DNA from 2 places in the Thermoleptolyngbya sp. M55_K2018_002 genome. Region 1 is predicted to be linked to the other one. Evidence: riboswitches for the same ligand, from Rfam matches in the RefSeq annotation. Region 1 holds a riboswitch; the other holds the start of a gene.
The links. A riboswitch is a leader RNA that binds a small molecule or an ion and turns the genes downstream of it on or off. The one in region 1 is predicted to bind thiamine pyrophosphate.
Positions count from the first base shown of each region.

Region 2: linked by a shared signal. The riboswitch ahead of thiC (phosphomethylpyrimidine synthase) and the one ahead of IGS51_RS01185 (Na+/proline symporter) in region 1 are both predicted to bind thiamine pyrophosphate.

Region 1 covers NZ_DVEA01000026.1:1,441-6,820, reverse strand. The annotation lists partial or broken gene IGS51_RS01195 (hypothetical protein) at 1-329, shown strand, start outside; gene IGS51_RS01190 (DUF4126 domain-containing protein) at 386-1,018, opposite strand; gene IGS51_RS01185 (Na+/proline symporter) at 1,084-2,574, opposite strand; TPP riboswitch at 2,902-3,026, opposite strand; gene IGS51_RS01180 (Uma2 family endonuclease) at 3,118-3,855, shown strand; gene IGS51_RS01175 (hypothetical protein) at 3,910-4,080, opposite strand; gene IGS51_RS01170 (YkvA family protein) at 4,425-4,721, shown strand; gene IGS51_RS01165 (hypothetical protein) at 4,782-4,991, opposite strand; gene IGS51_RS01160 (Na(+)/H(+) antiporter subunit B) at 5,039-5,380, opposite strand, start outside.
Region 2 covers NZ_DVEA01000013.1:2,249-7,628, forward strand. The annotation lists gene IGS51_RS00535 (ATP-binding protein) at 1-655, shown strand, start outside; gene IGS51_RS00540 (chlorophyll a/b-binding protein) at 814-1,020, opposite strand; gene IGS51_RS00545 (DinB family protein) at 1,196-1,759, shown strand; gene IGS51_RS00550 (hypothetical protein) at 1,922-2,839, shown strand; TPP riboswitch at 2,980-3,077, shown strand; gene thiC (phosphomethylpyrimidine synthase) at 3,085-4,458, shown strand; gene IGS51_RS00560 (L,D-transpeptidase) at 4,548-5,240, shown strand; gene IGS51_RS00565 (Uma2 family endonuclease) at 5,325-5,380, opposite strand, start outside.

The DNA of each region.
Region 1 (5,380 bases):
ATTCCTTTGATCTCTCCACCACGCGCAGTGGCGGACTGGACACGCTGATCGACTTTCGCCCCGGAGAGGATGTGCTGCTGGTTCCCGCTGCGGAGTTTGGTCTGGCAGATCTAGCAGGGACATTGCCTACAACACTGCCTACAACCCTGCCCACAACACTCCTACGCCAGGGGACGCGGGCAGTGCGAGAGGGCGATCGCTTCATTTATGACCGCAGCACGGGCAACCTGTTCTTTGACCCCGACGGCAGCGGCAGCGCTCCCCAGGTGCAGATTGCTCAGCTACCCGCAGGCGTGGCGATCGCCGCAGCAAATATTCTGGTGTTCTAGGCTGGCGCAACTGAGGACGCTCAGGTAGAAGTTCAGGCAGACGCTCAAGTAGAAGTTCAGACAGGGGGAGATGGCGGGGGCGGCGCGTCGGCGGCGGGCGCGGGTGATTCCGCTACGGGCTGTCCCAGCAGTCCGGTTCGGACTCGCAACCACAGCCGCCCCAATAGCCCCAACAGCCCCAGGAGGAAGCCGATCGCTGCGCCAGGAAGGGCGATCGCCAGCACCGACAGCACTACCGCAATCAGGATTTCCAGCGACGTAATCAAAAAATTCGCCAGTCCGCCTGTGAAGATTGTGGTCAACTGCCGCGAAAACCCCGACAGCCCCCGCATTGCGCCCGCCGCGCCGCCCCCCGCCAAAATCGCCAAACTCCACCGCAAAAACGGGTCTAGCCCGCTCGAAAACGCCGCCGTCAGCAGCGTCCCCGCAATAATCGACGCAGGAAACGCCACCAAATCTAGCAGCGTATCCAGCCACGGCACAAAGTAGGCAATCACCTCCACCAGCACCGCCACGCCCAGCGTGAGCAGCGCTGGGAACGAGTCTACCCACTGCAAATCGGGCGCAACCGGAAAATGCCCAAACAGCGCCGCCATGCTCAGCACCAAAAACGGAACCAGCAGCCGAAAGCCCGCAGCCGCGCTGAGGCCGATGCCGATGCAGAGGTCAATGATTAGGTTCCAGTCCATGTCAGGCAAGGGGAGAGAGGGAGGCGGCGACGAGGGTTGGAGTTGGCGTTCCGTCGCCCCGCTGCTTACTTTCCGATGCTAATCTGATTGGGCGCAGGAGCGGCGTAGGCGCGGCTACGATCGCCCAGGGTGGCAAAGTCAAATTGCTGGCGACGGTCGGCGATCGCACTTCCGACGAGAGCAATCCCAGCGGAAACGGCGATCGCCACAGCAAAGCTCACCAGCAGGTCGCCTGCAAAGGGTAGACCGTTCCAGGGTGAAAAATCGGGCTTGGGGAAGAACAGGGCCCCTGCGCCAATGCCCGCGAGAGCGCTGAAAAAGGCAGTTTGCCCAGTCAGACGACGGGAATAAAGTCCCCAAATCACCGGAAACACAGCCCCAGCGCAGACCAGATCCGCCAGCAGGAACAGGTACAGCACGTCGAAGCCCCGTGCCGCAATGGCGATCGCGGGCAGCCCCACCGCCACCGTTAGCAGCCGCGAAGCCCGCAGCAGCCCGCTGGTCTGCATTTGCGGGAACAGGCGAATCAGGTCAATGGTAAACACGCTGGCAATGCCATTCAGCAGCGAAGACAGCGTACTCATGACCAGCGCCAGCGCCAGCACCAGCACCAGCACCGTGAACCAGAGGGGCAAAGAAAGCTGCTGCAACAGAGAAAAGAAGGCGCGATCGTCCGTGAAGCCCAAGCTGGCCGCCAGCAGCCCCAGCGCTCCCGCTATCATCAACAGCGGCAGCGTAATCACCGCGGACCCCAGAAACGCCTGCTGTACCGTCTTGTCGGTGCGGCTGGCGTAGACCCGCTGCCAGTTTGCCTGGTTAAACACCTCAGCAGCAACAATTGCCAGCACCAGCGTTGCGCCAAACTTGATGCCGTCCACGTTGCCCAGCGAGAGCAGCTGGGGCGCATTCAGCCGCACGGGTTGCAGCGCCGCTTCCCAGCCGCCCATTGCCGCCAGCGCTACGAGAAAGCTGACCAGTAGCAGCGGCACCATCACCGCAAACTGAATCGCGTCGGTGAAGATGGTCGCGCCCAAGCCGCCGTAGGTGGTGTAGAGAAACGTTGCGGCAATAACCACCAGCGCCGTCCAGCCGAGGGGCACGTCTGCCAGGATTTGCACCGCTTTGGCGATCGCCGTCAGTTCCGCCGCCAGGTAGATAAACATATAAAACACAATCACCCCCAGCGCCAGCAGATACATCGCATTGCCGAAGCGATACAGCACAAACTCGTTGAGGGAGTGACCCTGGGGCAAGATCCGGCGCAGGCGCGGGCCAATTTGGGTGAACAGCGCCAGGGGAGCCGCCGACCCCAGACAGTAGCCCACAATGCCCGCAATGCCGCTGCTGGCTCCTACCTGGGGCGGGCTAAACAAAATCCACACACCCAGCGCCGACGCAACGACGGTGGCAAAGGACATCCACGGGCCAAACCGATTTCGGCTGACCATGTAATCTTCCAAATTCATCGTCTGCTGGCTGGCCCGCACCAGCCCCAGCAGGGCAAACCCGCCCGCCGTTGCCAGCGTCACCAACAGCGCCACAGATTGAACCGACATGCTCAAACCCTCCTCTGGGAATTGTTCGGTAAAGTCGCTAGAGGCTGGTTTGGTCTTGGGGATTGTCGCAGCTTGTTTGCAAGCGAGTGTCGCTGAATCTAGTCCGTCCTTACAGGTTTTTGCCAGGACTTACGCAAGCCCTCGTGAATGCAACTCGGATGCTTGCGCGAATTGGCTGGACTGACGCTGAAGACGCGATCGCGAACAGTGACGTGAACAGATTGGAGGGCAGCTTGGGGTAGGGTTAGAGGGCGATCGCCCCCACCTATTTCACTTCCCTAATTTCACTCCCCTATTCTGCTAGTTCTGCCAACCCTTCGGATGTCGTCGATGCAAGCCTCGCTTCCCTCCGCTGGCATAACCCAGTCTCAGGTTCCAAGGGTGTAATCTCAGCCTGCTCTGTCTTGATTCATGTCTTGATTCAGACAGGGCAAGCACCCCTAGCTTGAGAAGCATTCTACCATTGAGCAACTGTTTCCCAGCCGCTAGAATCAAGTCACCGACTCTCAAGCCCCTCGCGCTGTTGCTCTCACTCCGGCTGCCATGCTCAAGTTCTACGACCCGCGCCTCTGTCTGCCCTCGTCCGAAGAACTGCCCGACTCCGACGAAACGCCCGTGGATAACGAACTCCAGGGCCTGATGCCCGGTTTGTTGAAAGCAATCCTGGCCCAGATCTGGGCCGATCGGCAGGACTGGTTTTTTGGCGTAGACATGGGCATCTACTACGACCCAGAGGAGCCAGCCATCGTCCCTGACGGCTTCTTGAGCCTGGGCGTAGAGCGGATTGTAGACGAAGAATTGCGCCTTAGCTATGTGCTGTGGGAGGAGCAGAACATTGTTCCAGTGCTGGTGCTGGAGGTTGTCTCGCGCAAGTATCGGGGCGAGTACAGCAGCAAAAAAGCCTTCTATGCTGAGATGGGCGTGAAATACTACGCCGTTTATTCCACGCGCCGCCGCCGCAAACCGCCGCTAGAAATCTACCGCCTGCAAGACGGTGTGTACACGCTCCAGCGCGACAATCCACTGTGGATGCCGGAAATTGGGCTGGGGCTAGGGCGCGATCGCGGTACATACCTGGGTATCACGCGGGAATGGCCGTACTGGTATTCTGAAGCGGGCGATCGCTATCCCACGCCCGAAGAACGCGCAGCCCAGGCAGAACAGCGGCTCCAAGACGCGGCCGCAGAACTCGCTGCCGAGCGCCAGCGCACCCAGAGACTCCTGGAGCAACTGCGGCAGCGCGGCATCGACCCGACGGAGCTACTGGAAGGACTGGAATAGGAGCGATCGCCCGCTAGCATTGTTCAGCTTACGGTCCTGATTTGCGAATCAGGCTCAGCGGCTGAGCCACTGCCAGTGCTGATAGTTGGGATGCAGATGGCGCGGCAAGGCAGGATGGCGGATGGAGCCTAGCTCATGGCGATCGCCCACGGTCACGGGCAGGCGATCTCGAAGTGAAGCATCAGAAGCAAGCAAACTGGAGCAGTCAGATTTTAGATTTCGCATTGCGAACCTCCTGGTAAATCAACGATCAGGAGGCACATCCAAACCTGTCACCATGCTTGAAGCAGCCAAGTATGGCCAACTTGGGCAGCAAGGGCATGTGCGAATCTTTTTTTGTGCCTTGGGGGGCAGCCGTTTCAGCGTTCAAACAGGCTGATTGGCTCTCCTCTAATCATATCGAATAAACTTTCATTTTGTAGCGTAAGATACTGAAATTTGGAACACATCCTCCCAAAGAGCTAGACCAAGAGTGGGTGGGGTTCCTATCCCAACTCAGACGGTTTTTCCCACTCTACAGCGCAGGCACAATCTCGCAGAATGAAAATGTTGAGTAAAGGACATTCCCGATGGCGTTCCCTCTGCAAAACCTCTACGACTGGTATCGCGATGTCATTCGCAATCCCAAATATCGCTGGTGGATTATCTTAGGCACGATTGCTTACATCGTCATGCCGTTCGATATCGCGCCCGATTTCATTCCTATCATTGGTCAAATTGATGACGCGATTATTATCACGCTGCTGTTCACAGAAGTTTCTCAACTGCTAATCGAGCGCGTGAAAAATAAGAAAGAAGTGGTGGATTCTGAGCAGGTTGCGTCTGCGGACACGCCTGTCGATGTGCAAGCAGTTTCCATCGACTAAGGTTTCAAGTGACCAGGGTTTCAGGTGACTGGGGTTTCAGGTGACTGGGGTTTCAGGTCACTAAGGTTTCAGAAGCCGCATCGTCTGCGTTGACCCAGTGTGTTCCTCAAAAGTGGGCGATCGCCCTTTCCCAAAGTGGCCAGTGTCGAGCCGCGCTTCGGCAATGAAGGAGTCATGGGTGGGGGTTGAGCCAAAAATTCGGACTAGAGTTGTGGCAGAGAGTCGATTCTGAACCTGGGATCGGCTCTCTGCTTGTGTTGGCAGGCTCATCTTGCTGGCTGGACTGTGAATCCCCTGCGGTCAACCCTAAGCTTTGACTACAGCAACCCTCGATAGCGGATAAACACGAGGATCACCGCCCAGGAACCCAGCGCCACCTTTAGCGCCACCAAAATATTCAGAATGGGAATCACGCCGCCGCTGACTAGGCTGCCCAGTTCGCCGTGCGGCAGTTCGAGGCCCACCAGCGTCATCACGGCTAGCACGATAAAAATCATCACCGAGACTTTTTCCCAGCGGGCGGTGTGCCAGCGCTGATAGATGCCCTGCATCAGTTCGGAAGAGGATGTGATCGCCACCAGTCCAATAGCCGTGCCGCCTGCCACGCCAGCCGCAAAGCCACCGCCGGGGCTGAGGTGTCCGCGAATCGCCAGTTCAAT
Region 2 (5,380 bases), on a different contig from region 1:
GGTGATCGACACGGGCATCGGTATTCCCGAACAGCAGCGCCCCTTGCTCTTCCAAAAATTTCAGCAGCTTGATAGCTCCTACCAGCGGCTCTATCAGGGCACAGGCTTGGGGCTGGCGCTAACCAAGCAACTCGTGGATCTGCACGGCGGGCGGATTATGGTCGATTCTACGGTGGGCGTGGGGTCGGTGTTTACGGTTCAGCTTCCGGCCCGCTCAAAAAACGATGCAGCGGAGGCGACTGCGCCCATTCCGGCCTTGGATGGGCTGGGGCGCACCATTTTGGGGCGGGTGGTGCTGGTGGAAAACGATGAGCTAACGGCCAACATCATCTGCGACATGCTGACGGCGGCGGGATACCAAGTGGTGTGGGTTCTAGAAGGCTCCACCGCCTTTAGCCAGATCGAGCTACTCCAGCCAGATGCCGTCATCGTTGATGTGCAGTCGCCCGAAAATGCGGGCGCGGAGCTAATTCACAACTTGCGCCATAGCCCAATCACCCAGCATTTGAAGGTGATTGCCCTGGCAAGCGATGAAGCTTCGCCCTACGCAGCACCCGCGGTCGCCGCTGCCGACTCCTGCATCACGAAACCGATTCAGCCAGAAGATGTGTTGCCGGGAGTGCTGTCTCTGATGGCGATCGCCGAAACGCCCTGACCTCACTTAACTTTCGCGCCTTGGCTTCAAATCTCAGAAATTAGCAGCCCAAACATAGAGTGAAAAACCCTAAAAACACTAAAGGAAGCCAGACTGCAACGCTTTGCCCGGCTCCCTTAGACGCATCTCTCAGTTCAACACATCTGCTAACCAAATCCCTACAGATTTTGCAGAAGGCTCACTAATCCCTGATGGGTAAACACTTCCAGCAGCAGCATCGACACAAAGCCAATCATCGCCAGCCGACCATTTAGCTTTTCTGCATATTCCGTAAAGCCAGTCCGCACCTCGCTATCCACATACATCTGCGGCTCAACAGCGTAGATATTTTGTCTGCCCTGCTCTTCGGTAACAACGCCTCTCATGGCAAATCTCCTAAAAACCTTATGTAAATAAATGTAACGCTAAAGTTAACAAATGTAAACCCTTCTCAGGTTCGGTTTTCTCCTGCTGTCATGGGAGGGCGATCGCCTTGCGCTCTTCGCTGCCGCTGAGTTCGCTAGCATAAAGGCGGCGTTCAAGCTTGTGGGAGGGCGCTACATGATTGATGTAGACTATTGCCAAACAATGGCGAAATACAACCAGTGGATGAACCGTAGGCTGTACGCCCTGTGCGCTGATCTGTCTGATGGCGATCGCCGTCAAGATCGGGGCGCGTTTTTCAAGTCTATTCACGGCACGCTGAATCATCTGCTGTATGGCGATCGCGCTTGGCTAAGACGGTTTACCCATCAACCTCTGACGGGTTTGGCAATTGGGCAAGACCTTTATGAGAATTTTGACGAACTGCGACAGGCACGGGAACAGTGCGATAAGGAAATTCTGATCTGGGTTCAGAGGATTACAGCCGACTGGCTGGCACAACCCTTCACATTTCACAGTAAGGCTGATGGCAAAGCGCATACGCTGCCGACTTGGACACTCGTGGTGCATCTGTTTAACCATCAAACGCACCACCGGGGACAGATCACCACGCTGCTGTCACAGTTGGGCCTTGATCCGGGTGTCACGGATTTGCCCTGGCTGCCAGATCTGGCAACTGCCGTAGGTGCAGGTATCGTAGGTGCAGATATCGGAGCTCCGTCAGTAGACCCGTCCCTCTAGAACAGTCGCAAAAACAGTTGCAAAAACAGTCGCAAAGGCAACGGTCTCCGTCGATATCATTGCCGACTATTGCAAGATAGATGCAGCATTTCATTTCTTGGGATATGGTGTAAGCAAGCCAAAATCCTGATACTGACGGATTTCCCGACGATACTAAGCGTTATGACTCATCCAGCCCGCGACCCCGCCATTCTGGATGCCGTTGCACTGCTCAACGGCTACGGGTTTGACATGGACGGCTTCGCGGCAGACTATTTGGTGAGCTATTGGGCGGTCAACCACCCGGCACACTGGATTCGGGCAGCCATCGTAGAAGCGCTGTATCAAGGACGCTACCGAGCCGTATCAGTGGGGCAAATCTTGGCCGTGTGGCGGCGGCGGGGACAGCCCATTCCCCACTACACGCCAGATTTTGAACGAGTGGTGAGCGGTCGATTCGGCGGGTTTTCGGTGGCTCCCTCAGCCAGTGCTACTATTTCTCAATCATCGGTTTCTCAATCAACCGCTTCTCAAACGCCTGCTCGCCAAAACCAATCCACCTCTGTATTTTCTTCGGACTCTGTATTTTCTTCGGAGTCTGCATCGGATGAACCTGGTTCTGTGGATAAGGCGATCGCCCCACCCAGCGAATCTGAACTTGCAAACTCTGAACTGCCTGCTGAACTGCCTGCGGATCAGTCTGAGTCGATCGCAGACCCCTCAGGTTCAGACGCTCAACTAGACCCTCAACCAAACCTCCAATCAGTCCCTCCGTTAACCCCTCAAGAGGCTTCGGAGCCGAGCAACGTGGCTGCAACAACCGAAGATCAGCCAGACCCAACCGGGAACGAAGACGCTTTCGGCTGGTGGGGACGGGGCAGCGTGGCCCAGAACCCAATCCATCAGTACGTGCCGATTATTCCCCGCATCGAAGCGTCGGCGTTTTATGCCAAACTGCGGGCCGTTGCCTGTGGTGGAGATGAGGCTGGCGAAGGCACAGTCCTTGTGGCAGACAGTCAACGGCTGGCGCAACCTTCCATTTTGCGGAATAGCCCGCTGCTGGACAGCATGGAGCAAGCCCAGTTGGGTGAACAGAATTAGGTAAACAGAATTAGGCGACCAGAACTAGGCGACCAGAACTAGACGCGACTAGGACTGAACACCTGCGATCGAACGTTTTGCAAAGAATTCCTCTATTTTGCAATCGGTTTCTTGGATTCTCCTGCCAGGGATGGTATAACAAACGCAGCTAGGGGTGCCTGAGCGGTTCAGGCTGAGATTACACCCTGAGAACCTGAGACTGGTTAGCACCAGCGGAGGGAAGCTGTTTATCTGAGGAACTAAATATGAGAGCATCCTGGGTCGCCAAGCGACGCGGACAGAGCAACGTGTCTCAAATGCACTTTGCTCGACAAGGCGTTGTGACGGAAGAAATGCAGTTTGTGGCTGAGCGCGAGCAGTTGCCTGTGGAACTGATTCGCTCGGAAGTGGCGCGGGGACGGCTGATCATCCCTGCCAATATCAATCATGTGAATCTGGAGCCGATGGGGATTGGCATTGCCACCCGCTGCAAGGTGAACGCAAATATCGGCGCGTCGCCGAATTCTTCCAGCTTGCAGGAAGAAGTGGACAAGCTGAAACTGGCGGTGAAATACGGTGCAGACACGGTGATGGACTTGTCTACGGGCGGGGGCGATTTGGATGCCATCCGATCGGCGATTATCGCTGCGTCGCCTGTGCCCATCGGCACGGTGCCGATTTATCAAGCGCTGGAGAGCGTCCACGGCAATATTGAAAAGCTGACCCCCGACGACTTTTTGCACGTCATCGAGACGCACGCGCAACAGGGTGTGGACTACATGACGATTCATGCGGGAATTTTGATTGAGCATTTGCCGCTGGTGCGCGATCGCCTCACGGGAATCGTCTCTCGCGGCGGCGGCATCATCGCCCGCTGGATGCTGGCCCACCACCAGCAAAACCCGCTTTACACGCACTTCCAAGACATTATCGAGATTTTCAAAAAGTACGATGTGTCCTTTAGTCTGGGCGACTCGCTGCGGCCGGGCTGCCTGCACGATGCCTCCGATGCGGCCCAGCTTGCGGAACTGAAAACGCTTGGTCGTCTCACGCGCAAAGCATGGGAATCGGACGTGCAGGTGATGGTTGAAGGCCCAGGTCATGTCCCAATGGATCAAATCGAATTCAACGTGAAAAAGCAGATGGAGGAATGCTCCGAAGCACCGTTTTACGTATTGGGGCCGCTCGTGACGGATATTGCACCCGGATACGACCACATCACCTCGGCGATTGGAGCGGCGATCGCCGGATGGCACGGCACCGCGATGCTCTGCTACGTCACACCCAAGGAACACCTGGGGCTGCCCAATGCCGAAGACGTGCGAAACGGGCTGATTGCCTACAAAATTGCTGCTCATGCTGCCGATGTTGCCCGCCATCGACCCCATGCCCGCGATCGCGACGATGAGCTATCTCGCGCCCGCTACCACTTCGACTGGAATCGCCAGTTTGAACTGTCGCTCGATCCAGAACGCGCCCGCGAGTATCACGACGAAACCCTGCCCGCCGATATCTACAAAACTGCTGAGTTTTGCTCGATGTGCGGGCCAAAGTTCTGCCCCATGCAGACCAAGGTGGATGCGGAAGCGCTGACGGAGTTGGAAAAATTCCTCGCGAAGGAGCCTGCGGTAGGGCGATGAAGGAGACGGAGGGTTGGCGTTGTGTCTCTCCTGCGCCCACCCTCTAGGACTTTCCATCCCCAACCCCTGGGCTATACTAGGCTCAGCTTTTGCGTGGGGAGGCGGTGGTGCTGGTGCGTGGCGTTCGGCAATTAGCAAGGCGATCAGCGAGGCGGTTAGCAATACAGTTTGCGGCGGGGCTGGTTTCTCCGGCAATGGTAGGTCTGGTGGGGCTACGTCCGGCGATCGCCAATCCGGGGAGCTTGGTCGAGTGGGGGTCGCTGCGAACTGAACCTGTCGTAGCGCCTGTCTCGCCGCCGCCCAGCGCCCTCCCCATCGCGCCCGCCGTCACTTGGCCTGACGTGCCTGCGCTGGGAGCCGCTGAGCCGTTCGTGCCAGAACCAGAAGGGCGATCGCCCGTGTCGCTGGTGGTCGATCTGAGCGATCGCCGCGTGTATGTGTATCAAGACGAGCGAGTGAAAACCAGCTTTCGCATTGCCGTGGGGCGGGCGGGCTGGGAAACGCCCACGGGCCGCTACGAGGTCATCAGCATGGTGGAGCATCCCACTTGGCAGCATCCGTTTACAGGCGAGATCGTGCCGCCGGGAAACGGCAACCCGCTGGGAGTCCGCTGGATCGGCTTCTGGACAGACGGCAAAAACACCATCGGCTTTCATGGCACTCCCAACGAGGAAACCATCGGACGCGCCGCCTCCCACGGCTGCATCCGCATGTACAACGATGACGTGGTTGCCCTGTTTGAGATGGTGCAGGTTGGTACGCCAGTCCATGTGGTTCCCTAGTGGGGCTTCCTGGCGCAGCGTTTCCTAAAGCAGCATTTCCTGAAGCAGCATTTCCTAAAAGTAGAGACTCCAGAGACTCCTCTCCTAAAGCTTCCCGCTGCGCCGCGCCGCCAACTGCTGCACAAACTCGGCATGGGCGG